3 regions of the Buttiauxella sp. genome follow, and region 2 is predicted to be linked to each of the others. Evidence: predicted binding sites of a transcription regulator. Region 2 holds the regulator's gene; each other region holds the start of a gene.

Region 1 (7,314 bases), on a different contig from region 2:
CGCGGTCAGCGTACCGGAGGCCACGCCATCAAGCAGCTCGTCGAAACGAGAGGTTCCGTTAACAATGACATCTTTGATGAACACCATGTGGTTCAGGCCGAACAGGTCGATGTTCAGTTCATCAACAGGTGTCAGTTTCAGCACATCTTTGATGAACATTTTCATGCCCACGGGGATGTTGCACACGCCGATAAATTTCTTGAAATCCGTGTGGCGGTAAACCGCTTCGGTCACCATACCGGCTGGGTTGGTGAAGTTAATCACCCACGCTTCAGGGCAGATCTCTTTCACATCATTAATAATGTCGAAAATAACTGGAATGGTACGCAAGCCTTTAAACAAACCGCCTGCGCCGTTGGTTTCCTGGCCTAAATAACCGTAACCGAGTGGGATGCGTTCATCAAGTTCACGGGCTTTCAGTTGGCCAACACGTAATTGCGTGGTGACAAAGTCGGCATCGACCAGCGCTTCGCGACGATTCAGGGTTTTGTACAACGCAATTGGCACACCGGCGCGCTCAATCATACGTAAGCAAAGATCGAAGATAATATCTTGCTTCTCTTTTCCAGCTTCAACATCAACCAGCCATAATTCAGTGATCGGCAATTCTTCGTAACGTTTAATAAAACCTTCGAGTAATTCAGGGGTATAGCTACTACCACCACCGATTGTGACGACTTTCAATTTTTTACTCATGAGGACTCCGCTAGTACTTTCGCTCGATATAATTGAGATCTATAGATGTATTATTGAGGATTATATTTAACCCTCACTAATATATTTACAGGATATTAAATTGATTACTTAATGCTGTATAATTGCTTCCGATAATGCTGCGGCGTAAAAGAAGTTAACTTTTTAAAGTTTTTAATAAACATACTGGCACTGCTGTAACCGGACTCGAAAGCAATATCGGTGACAGAATAGTTGGTGATCTCCAGTTGTTTCTTGGCGAAATCAATTCTTATTTCATTGATAATTTGCATCGGCGTTTTGCCGTAATGGCGTTGTGTGGCGCGGGTTAAATACTCTTGCGACTTACCGGACAACTCCACCATGTTGACTAATGCTTTATCACCAAACATTGATTTGCCATGCATCTGCTCAACGGTATTTTTCAGCCAGACGGGAATATCTCCCCCAGACTCTGATTCCTTATGATGGCGAAGACGATTCACAATGTAAAAAGTCACCATTTCAAGGAACTCACTAAACTCACCCTGACGGAAGTTTAATGATGCAGTCACAGATTCAATATAAGCCAGAAACTCATTCTTAATTTGATAAACCTGTGAAGCAATAAAACACGCTGGGAATAAAGGTAAATAATGCTGCTCAAAAAAAGCCTTGCTGATACCGACATTCAGGATCCGTGTTGCACCAAAATCATAAAAACTTTGATGGTAGGAACCGAGTGGAATGAAAACAAAACTCCCTCTTTCCAGCAGCACACGTTTACCGTTTATTTCCTGATAATAACGTCCTGTTAGCACCACCGTGAATTCATAATAATCATGTTGGTGTAGCCCGGAGACACTTTCAACTTTATTGTGGATGAACATGTGGAAATGTTGACCATCAAAAAGTTGACTCTCACGTGCGGTATTAATTTCCATACTGATTACCGGTGGCTGCATAAGGGACTCCAACTTATTTTATTTTTTCGTGAAGCTCAATAAGTTCTGTGACCAACTCACGCGCCAGCATCGAGGTCATCAGGTGGTCCTGGGCATGAACCAGCACCAGACTCACTTTAGTTTTGCCTTCGCCCTGGTCACCTTCAATCAGTTTGGTTTGCACCAGGTGGGCTTCGTTCAGTGCTTCACGAGACTGCCCCATCAACTCCCAGGCTTTTTCAAAATCACCCGTTTTTGCGATTTTCAGTGCTGCGTACGCCAGGCTGCGCGCCTGACCTGAGTTGATGATTAAACCCATTACCACTTCTTCAAGATCGTTAGTATCGACTTCGTTATCGACTACGTTTTCTAAATCAAACATCAAATTCTCTCCCGGTAAATTTAAAGTGGTTGGGGACAGGGGGCCATCCCCAACCAAAACTGCTTCCCTTCATACTTCAAGCCGCATCTGCGTTGGCTTCCTGCAACTCGAATTATTTTAGGTATGAACTTAAGATTAGAATTTCAGTGCGTTAGCAATATCTTCTTCACTTTCTTCTTCTTCAATAACCGCCTGCGCTTTGTTAGACAGGATAACGAACGGTATGTAGACACATGTCGCGACACCGAGGTTAAACAGAGCCACTAACAACGCTGCGATACTGCCGTTACTGTTGAAGAAGGCGCCCAAACCGGTAGGCATGGTCCACGGCGCGAGGTTGGTGACCGGTGGAATAATGCCCAGAGAATAAGCCGCAAGCGTAATCGCTGCCAGAATCGGTTGAACCAGCACAAACGGGATAAACATAACCGGGTTCATGATGATTGGCAGACCGAACAGGATGGGTTCGTTAATCTGGAAGATGCCTGATGGCAGTGCCAGTTTCGCCACCTGACGGTGATCTGCACGGCGGGACACCATGAAGATGGCGATAATCAGACCCAGTGTCGCACCTGAACCACCCAACAGGATGTAGGAGTCGAGCATTGGTTTCGCCCAGAAGTGGAACTGTTTGCCCGCATCAAGTGCCGCTTGCACTGAACCATACTGGTTATAAATAGCGATGTTTTCCAGCGCCCAAGGGGTCATGATGCCGTTGTCCAGCGCGGTCAGCGCCAGTGAACCATGCACACCGAAGAACCACAGCAGGGAGTTGAAAATCACGTACGCCCAGCCCACTACCGCACCCATCGATGCCAGCGGCGTAGAGATGGAATCCATAATGATCTGGTGGAAGTTGCTACCGTGATTGGCCAGCAACCAGGAAATAATCCCGAAAATAGACAGAATTAAAAAGCCTGGAATTAAGGCAGAGAAAGAACGTGATACCGACGTCGGTACACTGTCTGGCAAAGTAATAACCCAGTTGCGGCGGATAACAAATGTAAATAGCTCCGCGACCACCAGACCAATAACAATACCGGAAATAATATTCTGACCACCTAACCAATTAGCCCCTACCGCATAGGCTTCACCTACGCTATAGGGAGTAACAGTCATAAATGCCGCAACGGATAATAAACCGGCAGCAAGTGGGTCAACTTTACGTTCCTCAGCAAGCGCCATACCAATGAAAAAAGGAGCCATTAGCGACATAATACCCAATGTGCCGTTATACACATTGCCGCCAATGGCTTTTAACCCATTAAGGGTTTCAATGGTCGAGGGATCTAAGCGAATACCTAAGGAATAGAAAAAGGAACCGGCGCCAAAACTCAGAAAGACGTTATTGATTAATACGAACATGGCCCCGGCAAGGGTCAATGGCATTAATTTGATGAAACCATTTTTAATTGCGTTGACGTGCGGTTGCTTCCCAATTTTCACTGCGAAAGGAAGCAATATCTTCTCAAGTGAATCAATGACTTTACTCATTTGGAATTTCCTTTATTGCCGCAAGTGTCTTGCGGCCAGGTTGTGTAAGGTCGTTCTTTGACGGAAAAATAAAACAAAATAAAATCTATATACCCAAATAATTCGAGTTGTAGGAAGGCGAGCGGCCAACGTATCTACAACTTGAAGTATGACGGGTATAAATTAACTGTTTGCTGCTGCTTTCTTGATCGATGCGACGGCTGCTTTAAGCACGCCTAACCCATCAATTTTGCCGTACATGGCGGAATCAATAACTTCAACTGTCTTACCCGGTAATACTTTTTGAATTTCTGGCAGCATATAAGCGATTTGTGGTCCCAGTAATACCAAATCTGCATCCTTGCCCTTTTCCGCCGCCAGAGTTTCAGGCCAGGCTTCAATCACAACCGGTACTTCATACTTCTCTGCCTGCGCCTTCATTTTCGATACGAGTAATGAAGTGGACATACCGGCAGAACAAAATAGGTAGATACGTTTTTTAGTCATATTAGTTTCCTCACGTTGCTATAGCCTGCATGTCGGATGTCAACACAACCCACACCTGCAAAAGCGAATTTTTGGTCAGTTATGATTGTTTCTGGTTGGGAGAAGTATACGGCAACAATCTGGCGGGGAATAATTTTGCGGAGCTGATAATTGTCTCTCCTTGACCATCCGTTTTGATACCCTTCACATTTTGGGTAAATAATTCGCGCAAAGAAAAAAGCCCAAACAGAGTTTGGGCTTTATGAATCTATCACACCAGGGTTCAGTCGTAGGCATTCAAGGTGCGCTGGCAAAGGGCTGAGCGCACACAATCTTGTTTACCAAATCGTACGACACCTATCATCTCATCTTCTTCAAAACGTGCCAGAGCATCACTCAGGCCGGACTGAACACCTCTTGGCAAATCACATTGTGTGATATCGCCATTGACGATGACCGTCACGTTTTCCCCAAGGCGGGTTAAGAACATCTTCATTTGCGCGCTCGTGACGTTCTGCGCCTCATCAAGAATAACCACCGCATTTTCGAAGGTACGTCCGCGCATATAGGCGAACGGCGCGATTTCTACCTTACCGATTTCGGGACGCAGGCAGTACTGCATGAAAGACGACCCTAAACGTCGCACCAGGATGTCATAAACCGGGCGGAAATAAGGGGCGAATTTTTCCGAAATATCCCCGGGTAAGAAGCCGAGATCTTCGTCAGCTTGCAGGACCGGGCGTGTAACAATTATCCTGTCGACATCCTTATGTATCAGGGCCTCAGCAGCTTTCGCCGCGCTGATATACGTCTTGCCGCAACCTGCTTCGCCCGTAGCGAAGATAAGCTGCTTTTTCTCGATGGCATTAAGATAGTGCTGTTGAGCCTCATTTCGCGCAGCTATTGGTGAATTATCACGGCAATCCCTGGCCATGCCGATAGATTCAACGCCGCTCATCTGCACAAGCGTGGTGACCGATTCCTCTTCACGTTGCTTGTGGCTACGTGAATCCCGTCTCAGCACACGTTTTGCTTCGCGACGAGCTTTGATCACTGCTTTCTGTCTTCCCATGGATGGCACCTTACAGTTGGTTTCATTTCCCGCGTCACTTTCGGGTACGCGATTATGCTCACTAACGGATGAGGTTTGGCTTCCTTGTAAGCCATAAACTGCCGGTTGAGAGGATGCACCAGTTAGACGAACTACGCCGCTTAGCGCATCGTTGACACTCTGAGTTTTTAAGGAGTTTGGGTTTTTAGCGGTGAAGATAGCGAAGCCGGAGGAGAGGCCTCCGCGCTGGATGGTGCGGGTAAGATGTTTGTTTAATCGTCCAGTACAGGACCCTACCATTCGCGATCTCCAATGTGATTAAATTTCACAGCCGGGAACTACCGCTCGTGCTTTAAGTACATCAAATTTTATCTAAAATGCAACACTTATTTTACTTTAATTCAACATTCGCGTTTCGTCACGCGTGAGTCATGTTTATGACACAGAAATATTACAGTTTTATATCAAGGGTATAGTCATATATAAATTGAATGAATAATAGACAGGCAAATTGTTAGCAAATGAAAAATTAGCAGGGGAAGGAATCGCCCTCACCCCGGCCCTCTCCCCCAGGAGAGGGAGAAGACCAGACAGTCCCTTCTCCCTCAGGAGAGGGAGAAGACCAGACAGTCCCTTCTCCCTCAGGAAAAGGAGAAAACCAGACAGTCCCTTCTCCCTCAGGAAAAGGAGAAAACCGGCCAGTCCCTTCTCCCTCAGGGAGAAGGTTAGGATGAGGGTGGTTTCAACATCACCGAATCAGGCCTCAATCAACCCCTGCCCTAAATAATGCTGATTGTCTTTAACGCCAGGCAAAACAAAGAAATACCCGCCGCCAATCGGCTTCACATACTCTTCCAACGCCTCACCGTTAAGCCGTTGCTGCACGTCGAGGAAACCTTTCTCAAGGTCATGCTGGAAGCAGACAAACAACAGGCCCATATCTAACTGGCCAGATTTGGAAACGCCCAACGAATAGCTGTAACCCCGGCGCATCATGAGATTTGACTGGGTTTCTTTGGTTCGTGGATTTGCCAGACGAATATGGGCATCCAGCGCAATCACATTGCCATCGGGATCGGCGGTATAATCCGGTTCGTCGTGCTCGTTCTTCATTCCCAACGGCGCACCGCTGTGTTTGTCGCGGCCAAAAATGGTTTGCTGTTCTTTCAACGGCGTTCTGTCCCATGACTCAACATGGAACTGAATGATACGCACCGCTTTGTAACTGCCTCCCACCGCCCATGCAGGTTCCTGCTGGTTGCCGGTCACCCACACCACTTGATCCATCAGCGACTGGTTGCTGCTGTCGGGATTGGCCGTGCCGTCTTTAAAGCCCAGCAAGTTGATTGGGGTTTCCTTGCCACGTGAACGTGCCGCGTGGTTAGAGATAAATCCTTCCCGCTTCCAGCGCACGCTGAGTAAATCAGGCGTGTGCTTGATAATGTCGCGCAACGCGTGGATAACGGTATCCGCGGTATTCGCGCAAATCTGGATCAGCAAATCGCCGTGACACAAGCTGGCGTCGAGGGAATCGTTGGGGAAACGTTCCATTTTTTGCAGCTTCGTCGGCTTCTGTGCTTTCAGACCAAAACGTTCATCAAACAGTGACGTCCCCGCTGACAACGTGATAGTCAGGTTGTCCGGGTAGATTTCTGCGCCGAGGATGCCTGAGTCCATCGGTGGCATACGAGGATTAGGTGTCTCCGGTGCCGGGCCGCCGGTGGTCAGGAAATCAAAACGCGCCGTCAGCAACTTGAACAAACGTTCGAGGTCCGCTTTATCACTTGCCAGCACATCGAATGCCACCAGCATCATCGCCGCTTGCTGTGGTGTGAGCACACCAGACTGGTGCACTCCATAGAACGGTTGTTTTTCCATGCGTGCGTCAGGCGGCAAGGTACCCGGAGATGTCTCCTGTTTTGCCGCATGCGCCACAGGGCAACCGCCCGCCACGGCAAAGGCGCCGCCGAGCGCGCCCAGACCCTTTAATAACCGACGGCGCCCCGGTTGGTGGCCGTCGTGTTTGCTATTTTCGTCCATCTGACTTGTCCATAAAACTTATTCCACAAAACCTAGTCCAGACCCAGAACGCCACGCAGTTGCGACAAATCTTCAGCCAGTGCCGTTACCGGCCCTTTTAGCGCATTACGGTCTGCGTCAGTCAATTTGTCGTAAGTTTCAAAGCCATCTTTGGTGCGATATTTTGCCAGAATGGTGTCGACTTTCTTGAAGTTGGCATCCACTTTTGCCAGCAATGGCGCGTTATCTTTGGCCAGTAAAGGACGTAACAGGTTGACGATTTTCTG
Region 2 (7,314 bases):
TCAATGCAGCGCCATGCCACTCCTGCCGCAAATCAAAAAGCCGACTCTCATCATTCACGCTAAAGATGACCCGTTTATGGATCACCATGTTATCCCGGATAAAGCGATACTGCCTGATAACATTGAGTACCAACTGACTCGCTACGGCGGCCATGTTGGGTTTGTTGGCGGCACACTACGCCGTCCAGAAATGTGGCTCGAACAGCGTATCCCACAGTGGCTGACTCAATTTTTGGACCAGTAATATGATGATTCCCTGGCAAGATCTTCCTCCCGAAACGCTTGATAATCTGATTGAATCCTTTGTATTACGCGAAGGTACAGATTATGGTGAACAAGAGCGCTCACTCGAGCAAAAGGTGGCCGATGTTAAGCGCCAGCTGCAAAGTGGTGAAGCCGTATTGGTTTGGTCGGAACTCCATGAAACGGTGAATATCATGGCTCGCGGGCAATTTCGCGGCTAAGTTTATCTACTACCCTCACCCCACCCCTCTCCCTGAGGGAGAGGCAGAAAAATGAGTGCAAATCCCGGCTCGATCAATACCCTCTCCTGGGGGAGAAGGTTAGGGTGAGGGCCACATTCAAAACACATTTGTGAAACCCACGGAGTTGTTGCCTTATGTCAGCCAAACATCCGGTCATTGCCGTAACAGGTTCCAGCGGCGCGGGAACGACCACCACAAGCCTTGCCTTCCGTAAAATATTCCAGCAACTCAATCTTCGCGCAGCCGAAGTTGAAGGTGACAGCTTCCATCGTTTCACACGTCCTGAAATGGACATGGCTATTCGTAAAGCTCGCGATCTGGGTCGACATATCAGCTACTTTGGTCCGGAAGCGAACGACTTCGGCTTACTCGAACAAACGTTTCTCGAGTACGGTAAAACCGGGCAAGGTAAATCACGCAAGTATCTGCATACTTATGATGAAGCCGTACCCTGGAACCAAATCCCGGGCACCTTTACTCCGTGGCAGCCGTTACCGGAGCCGACCGATGTCTTATTTTATGAAGGCTTGCATGGCGGAGTCGTTACCCCGCAGCACGACGTCGCCAATGCCGTTGACTTGCTGGTTGGCGTAGTACCGATTGTGAACCTGGAATGGATACAAAAACTGGTGCGCGACACCAGTGAGCGCGGGCACTCCAGAGAAGCAGTGATGGATTCCGTCGTGCGTTCGATGGACGATTATATCAATTACATCACGCCGCAATTTTCCCGCACCCATATCAACTTCCAGCGTGTGCCTACCGTTGATACATCTAACCCCTTTGCCGCGCGAGCCATCCCATCACTGGATGAAAGCTTTGTAGTGATTCATTTCCGTGGGCTGGATAACATCGATTTCCCGTACCTGCTCGCTATGTTGCAAGGCTCATTCATTTCCCACATCAATACATTAGTGGTGCCGGGCGGCAAGATGGGGCTGGCAATGGAATTGATCATGACGCCACTGGTTAAGCGTCTTGCAGAAGGGCGAAACATCAATCAGGGCGGATAGCTCCCGCCCTTTTGACGCACATTAGCCTTCGATCACTTCATAGCTGTGAGTAATGTTCACAGCTTTTTCCAGCATCAGAGCAACAGAACAATACTTCTCAGCAGATAAATCCACTGCGCGGGAAACCGCGTTATCTTTAAGCTCTTTGCCTGTCACGATGAAATGCAGGTTAATGGTGGTAAAAAGACGAGGTGCTTCTTCGCGGCGCTCAGAGGTGAGTTTTACTTCACAATCCGTCACGTTGTAGCGACCTTTTTGCAAGATAGAAACCACGTCGATGGCACTACAACCACCCGCAGCCATCAGAACCATTTCCATCGGACTGGGTGCTTTATCGCCAGAATTACCATCCATCAAAATCTGGTGTCCAGAAGCGGACTCCCCAAGGAAGGTTAACCCTTCAACCCACTTCACTCGTGCCTGCATGTGACTTCTCCAGTTGAAAAAAACCCTTTCAGAGTACGCGGATGCAGCAAAACTGGCAACGGAAGGCGACCTGCGTCATGCTGAAACGAGACAATAGGAGACACTTGTCAAAAGCTATGCTAAAACAATCCAGATGCTACATCGCGATACATTGACGTAATGCATGTATGCAGAGGACGTCACTAATTACAGGCAGCAAGAATGACTTGCATGCCATCTCCCCAAGGTGGGGAATATTCTAATACTTGCAACGCCAGACAGGATGTTTAGCGTCTTGTCGTTGGTAGCTAGTTATAAACAGAGGATAACCGCGCATGGTGCTTGGCAAACCGCAAACAGACCCAACTCTCGAATGGTTCTTGTCCCATTGCCATATTCATAAGTATCCATCGAAGAGCACACTGATTCACCAGGGTGAAAAAGCTGAGACGCTGTACTACATCGTCAAGGGCTCTGTGGCTGTTCTGATTAAAGATGAAGAGGGCAAGGAAATGATCCTCTCCTATCTGAATCAGGGCGATTTTATTGGTGAGTTAGGGCTGTTCGAAGAAGGCCAGGAACGTAGTGCCTGGGTCCGTGCTAAATCTGCCTGTGAAGTGGCTGAAATTTCCTATAAAAAATTCCGCCAGCTTATTCAGGTCAACCCAGACATTCTGATGCGCCTGTCTTCCCAGATGGCTCGTCGTCTGCAAGTTACATCTGAGAAAGTCGGTAACCTGGCATTCCTGGATGTAACAGGTCGCATTGCACAGACGCTACTGAATCTGGCGAAACAACCTGATGCAATGACCCACCCAGACGGCATGCAGATTAAAATTACTCGTCAGGAAATCGGTCAGATCGTGGGTTGCTCTCGCGAAACTGTTGGTCGTATCTTGAAAATGCTGGAAGATCAAAACCTGATCTCCGCTCACGGTAAAACGATCGTCGTTTACGGCACTCGTTAATCTCCGTCCTAAAAAATGGCGTGTTGCTTCATGACACGCCTTTTTTGTCTCTACACTTCCCTCACTTGCTCTAAATAGTTCATGTTGCAGGTAGGCGGTAAGCTCAGGAATCCCAGGAGCTTACTAAAGTAAGTGACTGGGATGACTGAGTGCAACCAACAACCCAGCAACTTGAACCATGACGAGCAAATGTGGCGCCGACTGATCTACCACCCCGAAGTTAACTACGCATTACGGCAAACGCTGGTGCTGTGCCTTCCTGTGGGAGTAGGTCTACTGTTAGGAAATTTGCAGTTAGGCCTGCTTTTCTCGTTAGTGCCTGCCTGTTGCAACATAGCCGGTCTGGATACTCCCCATAAGCGCTTCTTCAAACGCCTGATTATTGGCGGCTCCCTGTTTGCTGTCAGCAGTTTAATCATGCAGCTTTTGCTGCTCTACACCGACGTGCCTTTGCCGCTTATTCTCATGGTCATGGCGCTAATGCTAGGCGTGACCGCTGAAATCAGCTCGCTGCACGCTCGTTTGCTTCCTGCCTCGCTGATTGCAGCTATCTTCACGCTCAGCATGGCTGGCAACATGCCTATCTGGAAACCGATGGCGTTGTATGTCTCCGGTACGATTTGGTACGGGGTGTTTAACTGGTTTTGGTTCTGGATGTGGCGTGAGCAGCCGTTGCGCGAATCGTTAAGTCTGCTCTATCGCCAGTTAGCAGATTACTGTGAAGCCAAGTACGGCATGCTGACCCAGCACGCGGATCCGGAAACCACGCTCCCGCCGCTACTGGCCCGCCAGCAAAAAGCCGTCGACTTAATCACCGTCTGCTACCAACAGCTGCACATGCTGGCAGCGAATCAGCAGAACGGTTACAAGCATCTTTTGCGCTCCTTTCAGGTCGCATTAGATCTCCAGGAGCACATTTCCGTCAGTTTGCACCAACCTGCCGAGGTGCAAAAACTTGTCGCACAAAGCCATGCGGAAGCGGTCATCCGCTGGAATGCGCAAACTATTGCGGCCCGTTTGCGCGTTCTGGCCGATGACATTCTTTACCATCGTTATCCGCAGCGATTTTCGATGGAGAAGCAAATTGAAGCCCTCGAGAAAATCGCTCGCCAGAATCCAGATAATCCAGTCGGACAATTTTGTCATTATCACTTTAGCCGTATCGCGCGCGTTTTACGCACCCAACGCCCACTGTATATCCGCGATTTAATGGAAGACCGCCAGCGCCGCTTACCGGTGTGGGCAGCACTGAAAAGCTATTTGTCGTTGAAATCCGCAGCCCTGCGCAATGCCTCACGCTTAGGCGTGATGTTAACTATCGCCAGTCTGTTTGGGGCGTTTTTACATCTGCCGAAACCTTACTGGATTTTAATGACGGTGATGTTTGTGACGCAAAACGGCTACGGTGCCACGCGGGTTCGTATTCTGCACCGTTCGGCAGGGACTATTGCTGGGCTGGCAATTGCGGGTATCGCTCTGCATTTCCACTTCCCGCAAGATATTGCCCTGGGCGCGATGCTGGTCATTACACTCGTCAGCTATTTGTTTATTCGTCAGAGTTACGGCTGGGCGACGATTGGTTTCACCGTGACCGCGGTTTATACCCTGCAACTATTAACGCTCAGTGCCGAGCAGTTTATCGTTCCGCGCCTGATAGATACCCTGCTGGGCTGTCTGATTGCCTTCGGTGGCATGGTATGGCTATGGCCACAATGGCAAAGTGGCTTGCTGCGCCAGAACGCCCACGACGCACTGGAGACAGACCAGGAGGCCATTCGCCTGATCCTGAGCAGCGACCCTGAACCCACGCCTTTGGCCTGGCAACGTATGAAGGTCAACCAGGCCCATAATGCTCTGTTTAACTCACTGAATCAGGCGATGCAGGAACCGGGCTTCAACTCGCATTATCTGGCAGACATGAAACTGTGGGTGACGCACAGTCAGTTTATCGTCGAACACATCAATGCGATGACGACACTGGCGCGCGAGCACAACATGCTGACTCCAGACTTAGCCCAGCATTATTTGCAGTCATGTGAAATTGCGTTGCAACGGTGCCAGCAGCGGCTTCAATACGATGGGCCGGGTGAAACGAACGACGCGAATATTCTCGATCCGCTGGAAGGGCTTCCAACTGGACCGTTGAGCACGATGGAACAACATTTACAGCGGATTTTGGGCCACCTCAGCACCATGCACACCATTTCTTCGGTGGCATGGCGTCAGCGCCCACATCATGGTATCTGGCTGAACCGCTTACGGCACGCACAGAGCAAATAGACTCCGCGTCATCCATCGTTTTTTGCTGGATGACGCGGGCGCTTACACGCCCTGAACGACTTTCGCCACAGCTTTAGCAAAGCGCGTCATACCTTCTTTAATATCTACATTTTCAACAATCAAAGCTGGCGCAAAGCGCATGACATCAGGACCGGCATTCAAAACCATCACGCCTTCCTGAGCAGCCGCATAAAGGAATTCACGCGCACGCCCTTTGTATTGCGGTTTCAGCTCTGCACCAATTAACAATCCCATGCCGCGAATATCGCTAAATACGTCGAACTGCTCATCGATTTGCTGCAAATGCTTCACGAACTGCTGACGCTTTTCCGTTACACCATTCAACACATCAGGCGTATTGATGATATCAAACGCGGCACCCGCAACAGCACATGCCAGCGGATTCCCGCCATAGGTTGAACCGTGTGTACCCACATGGAATGCCGAGGCTATTTCCTGAGTCGTCAGCATGACACTCACCGGGAAACCGCCACCCAACGCTTTAGCGCTGGTCAAAATATCTGGTGTCACGCCGTAATGCATATAGGCAAACAGCTCGCCGATACGCCCCATGCCACACTGCACTTCATCGAAAACTAACAGAGCTTTGTGCTCGTCACACAACTCGCGTAAACCTTGCAGGAATTCTGGCGTCGCCGCCGTGACCCCTCCCTCGCCCTGAATCGGCTCAACCACCACCGCGCAGGTGTGATCGTCCATCACCGCTTTCACAGCATGCAAATCGTTAAACGGGACATGGATAATGTCTGCGGGTTTCGGTCCAAAACCATCGGAATATTTCGGCTGGCCACCAACAGAAACCGTGAACAGCGAACGACCATGGAAGGCATTATGGAACGCGATAATTTTGGTTTTGTACGGGCTATGGCGGGTGGATGCGTAATAACGTGCCAGTTTAAAGGCGGTTTCGTTGGCCTCGGTGCCGGAGTTCATAAACAGCACGCGTTCAGCAAAAGTGGCATCAATCAGCTTACGTCCAAGGCGCAGCGCAGGTTCGTTGGTGAAAACATTACTGGTATGCCATAGCGTTTCGCCCTGGCTTTTTAACGCTTCCACTAATGCCGGGTGGCAGTGGCCCAACGCCGTAACTGCGATCCCACCTGCGAAATCAACATACTCTTTCCCTTGCTGATCCCAGATGCGGCTTCCCTGGCCTTTTACCGGGATAAATTCTGCCGGTGCATAAATCGGCAAAATAACTTCATCGAAAGTTGCCCGGGTAATTGCTGATTGTTCAGTTGCCATTTATTGCCATCCCATTTTTACGCAAGAACAGACATGAAAATATAATCATGAAATATGCATAAAAAATCATTTATTGGCAATAAGAAATCAACGCTTAAGGAAATTGGCTAACAGCTGATGTCCCTGCTCACTGAGAATGCTTTCCGGATGAAACTGCACCCCTTCCAACGCCAGCTCACGATGGCGGATGCCCATAATCTCTTGCTTATCTGTCCATGCCGTCACTTCAAAGCAGGCAGGTAGCGTGGGCGGGTCGATAACCAAAGAGTGATAACGCGTCACGGTCAGAGGGTTGTTCAGCCCGCTAAAAACACCACTGTTGTTATGGGTAATCGCGGATGTTTTACCGTGCATCACTTTTTCAGCACGGACAATTGTTGCCCCAAATGCCTGGGCAATAGCCTGATGGCCAAGGCAAACGCCAAGGATTGGTAACTTTCCGGCGAAGTGAGTAACCGCTGCGAGGGAAATGCCTGCTTCGCCAGGCGTGCAGGGGCCGGGAGAGATCACCAGTTTTTCTGGTGCCAACGCGCTGATTTCAGAAAGGGTCAGCTCATCGTTACGTTTCACCACTACTTCCGCGCCTAATTCGCAAAAGTACTGATAAAGGTTCCAGGTGAATGAGTCGTAATTGTCGATAAGCAGTAGCATCGCGGCTCCGGGGTAAAAAAGAACCGCGCTATTCTATTCGCTTTCGCACGCTTCGCTCACCACTTTAGTGAAAATCTCCGTAAGCGGAGCCAGATCACCCAACGCTCCCGCCTGATTCGCCGCTTGCCACTCTTCAGGCACGACGTCACGCCAGTCCAGTACATATCCGGCATGAATCGCCAGTTGTTCGAAGAACACACGTTGTGCGCGACCGCTGCCCACAAAGAACGGATGAAGTACGTTAAT
Region 3 (7,314 bases), on a different contig from region 2:
TCAACAGTATGGTGCCGACGACGTTTGCAGACCACCAAATCCACAGCGTCTGATTAAAATTGACCTCATGGCGCAGCGCGACCCAGCCGACACCCAGGGCAGCCGCAATCGCGCTGGTAATCAATGTGGCAGAAAACCAGATAACCAGGCTATACAGCATGTCATTGGGTCGCGTGAAATGCCGTACACACCAGGCAATAGCAAAATCATTACTTAAAGAGATCAAAGAATGAATCAGTGACGTCTCAAGCGAATGCCGCATGGTCACATCAAGAAGGGTTCGAGCGAGGAATAAACCCAGGAATAACCAGGGCCAGTGACGACGTGAAGTCAGCAGGAAAGCACTAACGGCAAGACCCGCCGGAAACCAGACGAAAGAGACCCGGCTTGCAGGATCGTCGAGAAAAAGTGAGATGTACCCGAGCGAGTAATAAAGCGCACACCATAGCAATAGTGGTATTAAGAATCGAACTGAAGACACATTGACCTCGGAATACAAAGTTATAGTATTAGCGCGATGCACTAAAGCATAGAACAAAGCCATCAAAACGCTTCACAGCACCGGTTGACATAAAGCCCTGTGCAAATCTATATAATAGGAGAGTCATTTTTAAAATGTCATTTATATAGGATCCGGTTCGATTTTCAATAATTCAAACCATTTTACTTCTTTAGTTTATGATTAGTTTAAAGTCAAGTTTGTAAGATATTAAACATGGTTCAGTTAAATCGTTGTAAACAGCATGATTATTCATGAATATAATTTGCAGATTTTAATTAAACAGAAGGTTTTATGCTAAAAACTTATATCATTCTTGCTGTTGCGATCATGGCAGAAACCCTTGCTACCACAATGATGAAAGCTTCACATGGATTCACTAAGTTAATCCCCAGCGTTATCGTTGTTTTAGGGTATTCCATATCATTTTATGGGCTTTCCCAGGTTGTTAAAGTAATGAATATAGGTATTGCTTATGCAATATGGGCAGGAATGGGGATATTCCTTGTTTCAGTGATGTCTTTCTTCATTTATAAACAACGACTTGACGCTCCGGCATTACTAGGCCTGGCATGCATTGCAATTGGCATAATAATTATTCAACTGTTCTCTAAATCTGTAACCCATTAGGTGATATTTGTTTCCTTAACATTTTGTTGAAGTGAGCAATGCAGAAATAATAAATGGCAATGCCGTTTGGAGAAATAATTAATCCGCGTTGTATTGTGTTGAACTGTTGCTTGTTCATTTACTTAAATGTGACGTTTTTAAATCCGCAAAAAAAGCGCCTGAAGGCTAACACCGTTCACCTAAGCCAATGAATTAGGGGAAATGCCGGGATTTGGTTCCCGGAGGGACGCCAAACCCGGTGGTCGCCCCGGAAATCTCGTTTTTAAACTAACGGCGTTAGCCTTCAGGCGCTTTTAGTATGCGACCAACTCGCGTTAGTGAGTTTCTTAGACTTTCGTATTTCAACAGCCTGGGCAATTTTTGACTCCAGTAAACGTGCCACCGCAGCAAATGCGGGCACCACTACTGAATTTCCAAACTGTCGGTAAGCCTGAGTATCTGATACCGGGATACGGAACGCACTCCCCTGCACCGCTTCAAAACCCATTAAACGCGCGCATTCACGCGGAGTTAAACGACGTGGGCGGTGCAGCTGATTACCCGCATCATCAAAATCGGCCTCTCCGAGTGATTTATCCCAACCGCGATCCACCAGAATTTCAGCGCCGTCTTTGTAGTAACGTGCGGATAAAGTCCGTGCCACGCTCGATGGATTAGTAGGGTCAACCAGACCGTAACCAAATCCATTACCCTTCGCCTGGTGCTTTTTCGCGTAATTGTAGAGGTACTTCCACAGTGTTGGCGTGAGGATATATTTCGCGTCTACTGTCGGTTCCAGTAACTCACCAAACGTTGGGCGACGTTGCGGATAACATTCGCTCAGTTTTCGTAGCGTGAAATCTTTATGCAGATTGAGGTCACGACGGAAACCCACCAGCACAATACGTTCGCGATGCTGAGGCAGGAAATTCTTGCCGTCGATGATTTTAGGATCACCTGCGCCCATAATTGCCGCATCCGAGACGTCATAACCCAGGCTATCCAGGGTTTCCATAATCACACGGAAGGTATTGCCTTTATCGTGGCTTTTTAAATTCTTCACGTTTTCCAGCACAAAGATCGCCGGGCGTTTCGCATCAATGATGCGCGCCACATCGAAGAACAGCGTGCCCTGCGTCTCACAGGCAAAACCGTGTGCACGACCCAGTGCATTCTTCTTCGACACTCCCGCAAGGGAAAACGGCTGGCAGGGGAATCCGGCCAACAGCACATCATGATCCGGCATGGTGGCCTGAATATGCGCAGTGGCTTGCTCATCGCTGACATCATCGCGGTTACTCAGGGTGACATCACGGATATCCTGATTGAACTGATGATTTTCAGGTGAACAGTACCAGTTAGCTTTATAGGTGCGCACCGCGTATTTATTCCACTCGCTGGTGAAAACACATTGCCCACCAATCGCTTCGAACCCGCTACGAATACCGCCGATTCCGGCAAATAAATCGACGAATTTAAACGCGTATTTCCCGTGGTGTGCGGGTAATGGAGGCAACATGCTTTGCAGCATTGCGCTTTCGGCGGATGTGAGTGTGCGAGGTGATGACTTACGGTTATACCAGCGGTTCAGCGATTCACGCGTCCAGTCGCCGCTAACCTGGCGCAAATGATGGGCCACGGTTTTCTGGTCGTAGATTTCCAGAATACGGCTCACTAACGCGAAGTCTTCTTCTAGTTGCTGTTGTTGCAGGCGTTGGGATTGTTGTGAGAGTTGCTCGGCAATCGCGTCGAAGTCGTTCATCATGAACCAAATATGGGAAAATAGAGTGCAACTCTATCACTGATTTGACCCAGAGAAAAACAGAACAGCCCGCAAAGCCTGCGGGCATCCCTTTAGTTTTAGAAAGAAATTTTTATGAGGATGGTTTTTGGGAGGTAAATTGCTCAACGACATTGCGATCGATATCGCAGTAATCGCCTTTCAATTCGGCACACAGTTTAGCCATGTAATGCACTAAAAAATCAGCATTGTGCCAGGCCAGTTTTCGCCCTGCCTCGGTCTGCATGGTTTCAGGGAGTTTTAAAAGCTTTTTCTGGAAATGGTCGAGTGCGTAAGTAGCATCATCCAGTTCACGTTCACGCCCCAGCGGATCTTCACTGTCGAACAATGGACGGCCTAACGCTCCTGAGGTGTAAAACACACGCGCAAGCCCTATCGCGCCTAAGGATTCCAGGCGATCGGCATCTTGCACAATTTTCGCTTCCAGGGTTTGCGGAGCAATTGCCGCGCTGAAGCTGTGCGCACGCACTGCATGAGCGACCGCATCGTAGAGCGGATGAGGGAAATCGGGGAAATGGGCATCAAGAATACGCAGTGTTTCTTGCGCCGCCTGTGTGGAGGCGAGATGCCGCTCAGGATGATTCTTCGGTAAATTGACGATATCATGGAAATAACACGCGGTGAGCACCACTAGCCGGTCGGCTTCCGTCGTTTCCATTATGTGTTGCGCGGTTTTCCATACGCGTCGGAAATGGGCCACATCGTGGGCTTTATCGTCCTGCAACCAGTTGTGGTGCAAATATTCTTCGAAACGCTCTTGCCAGTGGGCTATCGGCATACGTACTCCTTACTTCGCAGCTGGACCCGGTACTTAATATGAGTACAAGATCACAAAATTAGCAAGTTCCGTACTGACAATAGCTTACTTTGGCACGATTTATTCTCTGGCGCGCGTGTACCAGGCGAGGCCGCCCAATAATGCTGCAACCGACCCCAGCACCATTAAACCCATTAATGCGCCAAGAAGTTTTCCACTGAGCGAACCCATATCCCCGCCAGTGACATTGCTCACTACCCAGAAATAACGCAGTACAGCCCAAACCGTGTACAGGCAGAACCCATAAAACAACCACAGTGCCAATTTCCCGCCCGGGGTGCGGGTTGGTTTCGCGTCCATAACGTCTGACATAAGTCTCTCAATTGCTTAGCTGGTTGATGTGATGGGTGCCCCATCTCCCTTGTGTGATTTTTATCACATTTTTGCTATTTTATAACAGTCTAAAGCGCCTGTTTTTAATTAGGATTCTTCTTAAAAATTGTAAGATTTAATGATGTTTTTCATCGCGTTAACAATAGAACTACATTTGATTATTTTCCAACCGTTCGGCTGTTTTTTTTACTACGCGGGGAGGATTAATATTGTATGTCGCCATCATTAATTAAAAATCGTCACAACTCAAACCATCAACTTTATTATTTAATAGATACTAACCAATATATTCAGCTGCAATCAATCACTGAAAATAATTGCACAGACTGAAACATAAAACTCGTGCATTACTTTATATAGAAGCATACACCCGACACATTAGAAAAGTCTTAAAAAATAAGAATAATGAATAAATACAGACAATTAAATGAATATCCACATGAAACAATTTGTCTTATTTGAAATAATACAGTTACATGTTAATTGATAAAAATATTGAACTAGCTGTAATAAGATTGATGGCGTTATTGAGGGTCTAATACAATTCATATCCATATTAATTATGGTTTAAAGGAATATATAAATGAAAAGAACAGCACTGGCATTGGTGATCCCTGCTTTATTGGCAATGGGCGCTGCAAACGCAGCTGAAATATATAATAAAGATGGCAATAAAATCGATTTGTACGGCAAGGTCGATGCGCGTCATACCTTCTCTGATAATGCTGGCGACGACGGTGACGGCACCTACTCACAAATCGGTTTTAAAGGCGAAACACAGATTAATTCCGAACTGACTGGTTATGGTCAGTGGGAATACAAAATGATGGCAAATAACGTTGAAGGAAGTTCAGACCAGGCATGGACTCGTCTGGCCTTCGCAGGCTTGAAATACGGCGATTATGGTTCATTCGATTATGGTCGTAACTACGGCGTGGTGTACGACATTGAAGCATGGACCGATATGCTGCCCGTGTTCGGTGGCGATAGCTACACCTGGACTGACAACTTCATGACTGGCCGTGCAAACGGTGTGGCAACGTACCGTAACAACAACTTCTTTGGTGAAGTTGATGGTCTGAGCTTCGCGTTGCAGTACCAGGGTGCGAATGAAGGTTCAAACTGCAATGAGAATACTTGCGCGTTTGATCAGGAAGGCACCAATAACGGAAACGGACGTAGCGCTCGCTTCCAGAACGGCGATGGTTGGGGCTTATCCACTGTTTATGATTTCGGTATGGGCTTTAGTGCAGGCGCTGCATATGCCTCATCCGACCGTACTAATGAACAGACCCGCAGCGCAGGCGCATTGATGGCTGGCGGTGATACTGCTGACGTCTGGACTTTTGGTATGAAATACGACGCCAACGATATCTATCTGGCGGCGATGTATGCTGAAACTCGCAACATGACGCCATTTGGTGATAATGGCATCGCAAACAAAACTCAGAACTTTGAAGTGACCGCACAATACCAGTTCGAATTCGGTCTGCGCCCGGAGATTTCTTACCTGCAATCTAAAGGTAAAAACCTCATGGCTGACGTAAGTAATGACAGCGACTGGAACGACAAAGACCTGGTTAAATATGTGTCTGTCGGTGCTAACTATTACTTCAACAAAAACTTCTCTACCTACGTTGATTACAAAATCAACCTGCTGGATGGCGATGACGACTTCTACTCTGATGCAGGCATCTCCACCGATGATGTTGTTGGTGTAGGCATGATTTACCAGTTCTAATTTTTCACTTTGCTTTTTTAGAAACCTGAGCCCGCGACAGCGGGCTTTTTACTTATCACTGCCCCTCCTACACACATATCAAACAATTATCTTTTTCTTAAATTCATCTAAATAAGAAATAATTCAAGCTTACACACTCAACTGTGACTCGCGTCGTTGAAAGGTTTTACGGTAAGTGTTTGAATAATGGCACAGAGAACGCGCGTTAGTCGTTTTCTCGGGCGGTCCTGTTCAGGTCGCTGCCATGTGCCCCACTAGTGCGGCATTTTCACAGTCACGGTATAGTAGTTTTCCGTTCAAGAGATGACTTTGCGAGCGAGTAACATGATTAAGTGGCCCTGGAAAGCAAATGATTCATCTGCTGTCACAGCACTGCCGTGGGAGCAGGCTTTATCCATTCCTGTTCTGGCAACGCTTACACCTGCCGAGCAAGATAAACTGATCCGTATTGCGGACCGGTTTTTACAACAAAAACGCCTGGTGCCTTTGCAGGGCTTTGAGCTTGATGAGCTCAAAAGTGCGCGTATCGCATTACTGTTCTGCTTACCGGTGCTGGAGCTGGGTATCGAGTGGCTCGATGGTTTTCATGAAGTTCTTATCTACCCCGCTCCGTTCGTGGTCGATGACGAGTGGCAAGATGACTTCGGCCTTGTGCATAATCAGCGGGTGGTACAGTCCGGTCAAAGCTGGCAGCAAGGCCCAATTGTGCTTAACTGGCTTGATGTGCAGGACTCCTTCGACGCCTCAGGCTTCAATCTCATCGTCCATGAAGTGGCTCATAAACTGGATATGCGCAATGGCGACCGGGCCAGTGGTATTCCGTTAATTGCGCTGCGTGAGGTGGCAGGATGGGAACATGACCTCCATGCGGCCATGAGTAACATTCAGGACGAAATCGATATGGTCGGCGAAAATGCGGCCAGTATTGATGCCTATGCAGCTTCGGAACCGGCAGAATGTTTTGCAGTACTTTCAGAGTACTTTTTCAGCGCCCCCGAGCTTTTCGCTCCACGTTTTCCCTCACTTTATCAGCGGTTTTGCCAGTTTTACGGCCAAAACCCGTTGTTACGCTTACGCGAGAGTGAAAACAACCCTGCATCTAACGGAAACACGGTGCATTAATTCAACGAGTTGAGCTTAATTTAATCATCTGAATCAACATGTTGTTTTTGTTATTGACTCTTTTTGAACGTGACGTTACTATTTGCCTCGTTCAAACGATTCCTCTGTAGTTCAGTCGGTAGAACGGCGGACTGTTAATCCGTATGTCACTGGTTCGAGTCCAGTCAGAGGAGCCAAATTAAAGAAGCCTGCTTAGGAAACTAAGCAGGCTTTTTGCTTTTGTATTATCTGGTAGCTCCCAACCTCCTGCTGACTCACCAGAAAAGCATGGCTCAATGAATCCGTGTCGCAGCGATGTGCCATGCTAAAGGTGTTTTTTATCTGATAGCAAAGCAGAGGACGACTCAATGATCACCTTATGTAAAGCCTGCGGCACATCCTTTGAGAAAACC

The links. Region 2 encodes CRP, which controls carbon source genes, mostly activating them, when cyclic AMP is high. Its sites were predicted from a motif close to ATGTGANNNNNNTCACAT; they were not measured.
Region 1: WBL83_RS03385 (PTS sugar transporter subunit IIB) is a predicted target of CRP. The motif match lies at 4,150-4,167, and genes of this name have one in related genera.
Region 3: drpB (cell division protein DrpB) is a predicted target of CRP. The motif match lies at 4,090-4,107, and genes of this name have one in related genera.

Annotation. Positions count from the first base shown of each region.
Region 1 covers NZ_JBAVHX010000004.1:624,861-632,174, forward strand. Annotated here, with positions in the region: gene WBL83_RS03365 (6-phospho-beta-glucosidase) at 1-696, opposite strand, end outside; gene chbR (transcriptional regulator ChbR) at 801-1,637, opposite strand; gene chbA (PTS N,N'-diacetylchitobiose transporter subunit IIA) at 1,651-1,998, opposite strand; gene chbC (PTS N,N'-diacetylchitobiose transporter subunit IIC) at 2,134-3,492, opposite strand; gene WBL83_RS03385 (PTS sugar transporter subunit IIB) at 3,655-3,978, opposite strand; gene phoH (phosphate starvation-inducible protein PhoH) at 4,241-5,029, opposite strand; gene efeB (iron uptake transporter deferrochelatase/peroxidase subunit) at 5,765-7,048, opposite strand; gene efeO (iron uptake system protein EfeO) at 7,081-7,314, opposite strand, start outside.
Region 2 covers NZ_JBAVHX010000017.1:13,505-20,818, forward strand. Annotated here, with positions in the region: gene WBL83_RS13345 (hydrolase) at 1-244, shown strand, start outside; gene WBL83_RS13350 (YheU family protein) at 246-464, shown strand; gene WBL83_RS13355 (phosphoribulokinase) at 620-1,498, shown strand; gene WBL83_RS13360 (OsmC family protein) at 1,520-1,924, opposite strand; gene crp (cAMP-activated global transcriptional regulator CRP) at 2,239-2,871, shown strand; gene WBL83_RS13370 (YccS/YhfK family putative transporter) at 3,061-5,151, shown strand; gene argD (bifunctional acetylornithine/succinyldiaminopimelate transaminase) at 5,194-6,417, opposite strand; gene pabA (aminodeoxychorismate synthase component 2) at 6,505-7,068, opposite strand; gene WBL83_RS13385 (putative adenosine monophosphate-protein transferase Fic) at 7,102-7,314, opposite strand, start outside.
Region 3 covers NZ_JBAVHX010000031.1:12,610-19,923, reverse strand. Annotated here, with positions in the region: gene WBL83_RS18345 (MASE1 domain-containing protein) at 1-481, opposite strand, end outside; gene WBL83_RS18340 (DMT family transporter) at 794-1,129, shown strand; gene WBL83_RS18335 (DNA cytosine methyltransferase) at 1,413-2,870, opposite strand; gene WBL83_RS18330 (phosphohydrolase) at 2,983-3,687, opposite strand; gene drpB (cell division protein DrpB) at 3,787-4,026, opposite strand; gene ompC (porin OmpC) at 4,643-5,800, shown strand; gene mtfA (DgsA anti-repressor MtfA) at 6,125-6,922, shown strand; tRNA gene WBL83_RS18310 (tRNA-Asn) at 7,023-7,098, shown strand; gene WBL83_RS18305 (MBL fold metallo-hydrolase) at 7,270-7,314, shown strand, end outside.